DNA from 2 places in the Sodalis sp. RH24 genome. Region 2 is predicted to be linked to the other one. Evidence: predicted binding sites of a transcription regulator. Region 2 holds the regulator's gene; the other holds the start of a gene.
What was found. Region 2 encodes ArgR, which controls arginine synthesis, uptake and breakdown. Its sites were predicted from a motif close to ANTGAATAAAAATACANT; they were not measured.
Positions count from the first base shown of each region.

Region 1 (3,415 bases), 510 kb from region 2:
AAGACGTGGGCGCTCGCTCGGTTCCCGGCCCGGCACACCCGCTTTCAGCGCGTGTGGAGGTTTGCCGGCAATCGACAAAAGTTTAACCGCCGTTTAATTTATTTGCATCCGCCGCCCGCGCGATGCTATTACTCATAACAATAAATCCAGAACGCTTAGTGTCTTTTTTCTTTTTTGGGTAATGACGATGTCCACAGCTACTTCAGTCAATATTCTGGTGCGCCCCATTACGCCGGAAGATAACCATGCCATTGCCGACGTCATTCGCCAGGTATCGGCCGAGTTCGGCCTGACGGCGGATAAAGGCTATACCGTCTCCGACCCGAACCTGGATAATCTGTACCAGCTCTACAGCCAGCCGCGCAGCGCGTACTGGGTGATTGAGTTTGAAGGCAGGATTGCCGGCGGCGGCGGCATTGCCCCGCTGGCCGGCGCGGATGTGGGGATATGTGAACTGCAGAAGATGTATTTTTTATCGGTCCTGCGCGGACGCGGCCTGGCCCATGAGCTGGCGCTCAAGGCGCTGGACTTTGCCCGCGGGCAGGGGTTTACCCACTGTTACCTGGAAACCACCGCCACCCTGACCCGGGCCATAGCGCTGTATGAACGGCTGGGGTTTGGGCATATCGCCGGGCCGATGGGCCACACCGGACATGTGGATTGCGAAGTCACGATGCTTAAGCCTTTGATCTGACGGCGCGTATGGCCTTAGTGGCGGGTGCCGTTGTCGTCCTGATCCAGAAGGCCGCGCGCCGGCGGGGCCGAGCCGTCAATCCCCTCTTCGCCGTCCTCATCCGCTTCGTCGTCTTCGTCATCTTCGCCGTCTTCAAAATACGTGCCCCAGCCGTCATAGTTGACGCCCAGGCGCTCGGCCAGGGTAAACAGCTGTTCGACCTGGGTGTCGATAAGTTCCGCGTTCAGCGCGATTTCGCTGACGGCGTCGCAGCACATCAGCACGGAGCCGTCTTCCACTTCCAGCTCTTCGGCATCGGTGACTTCATAACCCAGCTTGAAGGCTTCGACCGCGGCTTTTTCCAGCGTATCGAAATTCTCGGCGGACAGATGGTGTTCGATGGTGTAAAGCGCTTCCGGATCGCTGCCATCTTCCAGCAGCTCTTCGATTATCAAACGCGTTTCGTCACGCTGCTCTTCCAGAAATTGATGTGCCATGCCCTCAATCCTCAATGCGTCGGTCGGCCTGTTAGGAACCTATTTTCCCACAGCCGGGGGTAAGGCTCCAGCTTAAACATGAAAGAATTGATATCAACACTTGAAATTGAATATTCATACATATAAAGTGAATTTAAATTCAATTTACAATTGATTAAGACCGGAGAACGCCGCATATGAGCCAGTTCTATCACCGTCATTTCCTGAAGTTATTGGATTTCACGCCCGCCGAGATCCATGAATTACTGGCCCTGGCCGCCAGCCTGAAGCGGGAAAAACAGTCCGGGCGGGAAACGCCGCGCCTGGCGGGTAAAAATATCGCGCTCATCTTCGAAAAAGACTCGACCCGCACCCGCTGCTCTTTCGAAGTCGCCGCATTCGATCAGGGCGCGCGCGTCACCTATCTCGGCCCGAGCGGCAGCCAGATCGGACATAAGGAATCCATTAAGGATACCGCCCGGGTCCTGGGCCGGCTTTACGACGGCATTCAATACCGCGGCTACGGTCAGGAGATCGTCGAGACACTGGCGCGCCATGCCGGCGTGCCGGTGTGGAACGGGTTAACCACCGAGTTCCACCCTACCCAGTTACTGGCCGATCTGCTGACCATGCAGGAACACCTGCCGCAGAAAACCTTCGCGCAGATGGCGTTCGCCTACGTGGGGGACGCCCGTAACAATATGGGCAACAGCATGCTGGAAGCGGCGGCGCTGACCGGCCTGGATTTACGCCTGGTCGCCCCCAGCGCCTGTTGGCCGGATAAGCGGCTGGTGGCCCATTGCCGCGAACTGGCGCAACAGCGCGGCGGCAATATTACCCTGACCGAGGATATCGCGGCGGGCGTGCGCGAGGTGGATTTTATCTACACCGACGTTTGGGTTTCCATGGGCGAGGAGAAAGCCCTGTGGGGAGAGCGTATCGCCCTGCTGCGTCCCTACCAGGTCAATATGGCGATGCTCCGGCTGACCGGCAACCCAGAGGTGAAATTTCTGCACTGCCTGCCCGCGTTCCATGACGACCAGACCGGCGTAGGCAAACAAATGGCCGAACAATATGGCCTGGCCGGCGGCATGGAAGTGACCGACGAGGTGTTTGAATCGGCGCACAGCCTGGTATTCGATCAGGCGGAGAACCGGTTGCACACCATCAAAGCGGTGATGGTGGCAACGCTCGCGCGGGAATAAGCCGGCGTGCTATCTGTTCAGCGAACCAGGGCGGTGTCGATTTTCACCACCGCTTTGCGCACATGGGCCGGCGCGCCGACCGCGCACAGCGGTTTATGCACTTCGCCGGGGTAATACACCACAAAGTCGCCCGCCTGCATCACAAACTGTTTTTCCTGCTCGCCCGCGGCCAGGAAGGCAATATCCTTATCCGCCAGCCAGTCGGTATCCGTCTTGCCCGCCGGCAGGTTGCTGAAGGTCATGCCTTCCACGCCGTCCAGCACGATCTGGATATCGAGATATTTAGCGTGGAACTCGGCGCGGCGCTTTTCCAGCAGATCGGTGCTGTCGTTGGAGATCAGCACAAATACCCGGTCGCCGTCGATATCATGCTTACCCAGCGGCGTCTCGCTGGTAATGTGTTGTTTGACATAGTCGATGGCGTCACGCAGCTTGGCGGGCAGATAAGGCACGAGATCGAGATGATGGATATTACCGGTGATCATAATTTTTCCTTAAAATGAAATATCGTTTCATTATAAATCAGATTGCGCGCGAAAAAAGAGAGTTATTTAACACTTATTTTGATTAGCAAGCCAATCGTTTGCTTATTCATAAATATCGGCGTTTTGGCCCTTGAAGTGTGCCGGCACGCGCGTATAATTCCGGGCAATTTGCCGGGAGGATCAATGAACAGCTGCGTGATTTTTGCTGCCTATGACTGCCGCCGCCTGCCCGCAGGCGGCCAGCTGCCGTTGCTGCTCCCGTTGCCCGTTTTTATCTATCCGTATCAGGCCCCTCGTTGAGGGGCTTTTTTTTGCGCGCTATCCCGGACCGCGATCTACACTTGCGCAAGGCCGGCGTCAACGACACCCGTAAGGAGGACATACATGGCTAACCCCCTTTATCAAAAACACATCATTTCCATTAATGACCTGAACCGCGAGGAGCTGGAGCTGGTACTGCGCACCGCAGCCGGCCTGAAAGCCCGTCCGCAACCGGAGCTGTTGAAACATAAAGTGGTGGCCAGCTGTTTTTTTGAAGCCTCCACCCGTACCAGGCTGTCGTTTGAAACCGCCATC
Region 1 is NZ_CP178729.1:3,146,780-3,150,194, forward strand. Features, by position in the region: gene ACL2XG_RS14335 (GNAT family N-acetyltransferase) at 188-694, shown strand; gene rraB (ribonuclease E inhibitor RraB) at 709-1,170, opposite strand; gene argF (ornithine carbamoyltransferase) at 1,347-2,354, shown strand; gene ACL2XG_RS14350 (YhcH/YjgK/YiaL family protein) at 2,372-2,839, opposite strand; gene pyrB (aspartate carbamoyltransferase) at 3,224-3,415, shown strand, end outside.
Region 1: argF (ornithine carbamoyltransferase) is a predicted target of ArgR. The motif match lies at 1,297-1,314, and genes of this name have one in related genera.

Region 2 (3,415 bases):
TACGTTTAACCTGATGAAGAAGGGACCAAATGAAGGGAAAAGGGTCGGAGGCCGGCAGATGACCGGCGCGTCCCACCGCCGGCACGTGCGATGGCGATCGCTAACAGCCGCGGCCCAGGGTTCCGGGTCGCGGCGTACAGGCTACTGATTAATGAATTTTTCGCCCAGTTCGATATCTTTCTTCAGCACATCCTTCATCTGTTCCAGCGCCTGCTGTTCGAACGCGCTCAAGGTACCGATGGATTGACGTTCTTCCAGCCCTTGTCTGCCCAACAACAGCGGTTGGGCAAAGAAACGGGTAAATTCGCCGTCCCCTTCAACGTACGCGCATTCCACCACGCCGGCTTCACCCTGCATGGCGCGCACCAACGACAAGCCGAACCGCGCCGCCGCCTGGCCCATTGATAACGTGGCCGAACCGCCGCCGGCTTTCGCTTCCACGACCTCGGTGCCGGCATTCTGGATACGGCGGGTGAGATCGGCGATTTCCTGCTCGCTGAAGCTCACGCCTTTCACCTGTGACAATAAAGGCAGGATAGTGACGCCGGAATGGCCGCCAATCACACGCACTTCCACGTCCTCGGGCCGCAAGCCTTTCAGCTCGGCGACAAAAGTATTGGAACGGATGATATCCAGGGTAGTGACGCCGAAAAGCTTGCGTTTGTCATACACCCCGGCTTTCTTCAGCGCTTCAGCGGCAATCGCCACGGTGGTATTGACGGGATTGGTGATAATGCCGATTAACGCCGTGGGACAGGCTTTCGCCACCTGGTTGATCAGGTTGCGTACAATGCCCGCATTGACGTTAAACAGATCGGCGCGATCCATGCCGGGCTTACGCGCCACGCCGGCGGAAATAAGAACGATGTCCGCCCCTGCCAAGGCGGGGGTTGCGTCCTCGCCGCTAAAGCCCTTAATCTTGACCGCGGTGGGAATATGGCTGAGATCGACCGCCACGCCGGGCGTTACGGGGGCGATGTCATAAAGAGAGAGTTCTGAACCTGGAGGGAGCTGGGTTTTGAGCAACAGGGCAAGGGCCTGGCCTATGCCACCCGCTGCGCCGAGAACTGCGACTTTCATTCTAATCTCCTTATTATTATAGGAAAAATTAAATGCCGTCAAATCATCTGGTTATGATCATAGAGACATAAACGGGTAAAAACAAATCAGCGATCGCAAATTTGAGAATTGACGCATTAACTTCCCTTTTTTATCCCTATTAGCCGCCCGAATTCCCATGCCGGATGACCTCACCGGATAATGCCTGTCGCCGCCGTTCAATACCCGTGGTTAGCGTCCACACTACACCGACAGCAATGGTTAAAACAACATCAAATTAATAACATTCTCTTTACTTTTAACGGCCATGAAATATGGGAGCCCGGTCATGGTCGGTTTGAATAGATATTGCTAAGCTGATTGTTTTGCCGACTTAATTTGGCCATCCTGGCGGTGGCTGCGCATTGTTATTGCATAAAAATGCAAATTTATGCATAATTCGTCGTACAATACTGGCTACTGGTTTGGGAAAATATGCGCAACCACTTTAAACAAGAAGAACTGGTGAAAGCTTTTAAGGCCTTGCTTAAGGAAGAGAAATTCAGCTCCCAAGGTGAAATCGTTTTTGCATTGCAAGAACAGGGATTTGAAAATATTAACCAGTCCAAGGTATCAAGGATGCTGACTAAATTCGGCGCGGTAAGGACCCGCAACGCGAAGATGGAAATGGTCTATTGCCTGCCGGCGGAACTGGGCGTGCCCACCACCAGCAGTCCGCTGAAAAACCTGGTGCTGGATGTCGATCACAACGACGCGGTTATCGTTATCCATACCAGTCCCGGCGCCGCCCAGCTTATCGCGCGGCTGCTGGATTCCCTGGGTAAATCCGAAGGCATCCTGGGCACCATAGCCGGGGACGATACGATCTTTACCACCCCCGCCAAGGGTTTTAGCGTAAAGCAGCTTTACGAAGCCATCCTTATTCTGTTTGAACAGGAACTCTAAGCCGACGATCGGGCGCTTTATAACGCCAGCGCCTAACATTCGTGCTTTTCATCTCTTTTATGCCGCTGCAAAAGCGTCATCACGCCACAAATGATGCTGCCTTTGTGGCCCTAAGCCCCGCTAATATTCTCTCTAGGGTTTCACCGCGGCGGTTTCCACCGCCGGAAGCCGGCCAGACAGCACGTTTGGCTAAAAACCGCTATCTGATTGAAATTACAATTATTTAACATTAATTGTATATTATTCAACCACTTTTAATAGCTTTTTCTTATATCATGCGAAAGTACAGAAATAAAGTTTCATAATAAATTATGAGCAAACTACTAATACCTGCCGTTACTAGTGTATACTTTGTTTCGTGATGAACATCACGTTTTACATCCTGTTGTCAGCAATAAAGAACAGCATGAAGAACGTCAGTCAAAAGAATAGTAGAGGTATAAAACATGAAAATTAAAACCGCAGTATCACTGATGACCGTAATGTCAGCCTTATCTTTCGGCGCCTTCGCCGCAGAATCAATCTCGCAGGATCAGGCCAGCGGCTTGCATTCGTTCGGCACCGTAAGCGTAGGCGGGATCGCGGGTGCGCCTTCCGACATCCATCAGGCGCTGAATCAAGCTGCTCAAGCCAAAGGCGCAACGGCATACCACATCACGGAAGCCCGTGAAAATGATACCTGGCACGCCACGGCCGAGTTGTATAAATAAGCGCATGGATGGAGGGCACCGGCAGCGACTTGCCGCCGCGCCCTGGGCTGAATTGCTGAAAGCCGGCGGGTTCGTCAAGGCTTGAAACAATAATCAATAACGCAGTGCAGAAAGAGTTTACTCCAGAAGTCAAAGCGGTTATGCCGTCGTCGCCCTCAGTTATTCCTGTGTCCAGTAATAACCCAAGACGCGGACAGCCGATTCCCTCTCGTCGTCCTATCCGGCGAACCTTTTCCCCCGCTTGCGGGGGTTTTTTTTGGCTTGCGCACGGCGCCTACACCGCCAGGCCGGCTTTCAGGTTTAACTGCGCCAGCAGTTTTTCATGAATGCCGCCGAAGCCGCCGTTGCTCATCACCAGAATGTAATCGCCCGGTTGCGACGTCTTGACAATCATTTCCACCAGCGTATCGACATCGGCGCTCCAATGCGCCGGCTGTACGCACGCCTCCGCCACCTCGCTCACCTGCCAGGGAATATGCTGGGGCTGGAATAAAAATACCTCGTCGGCGCGGCCCAGCGAAGGCGCCAGCTCATTTTTATTCAAGCCCATTTTCATGGTGTTGGAGCGCGGTTCCAGCACCGCCAGAATACGCGCGGTACCGCCAACTTTACTGCGCAACGCGGCTAGGGTCGCCAGGATTGCCGTGGGATGGTGAGCGAAATCATCATAGAGTTTCACGCCGTTGGCAGTCCCTTTAAGC
Region 2 is NZ_CP178729.1:2,632,042-2,635,456, forward strand. Features, by position in the region: gene mdh (malate dehydrogenase) at 142-1,080, opposite strand; gene argR (transcriptional regulator ArgR) at 1,534-2,004, shown strand; gene yhcN (peroxide/acid stress response protein YhcN) at 2,451-2,714, shown strand; gene mpl (UDP-N-acetylmuramate:L-alanyl-gamma-D-glutamyl-meso-diaminopimelate ligase) at 2,989-3,415, opposite strand, start outside.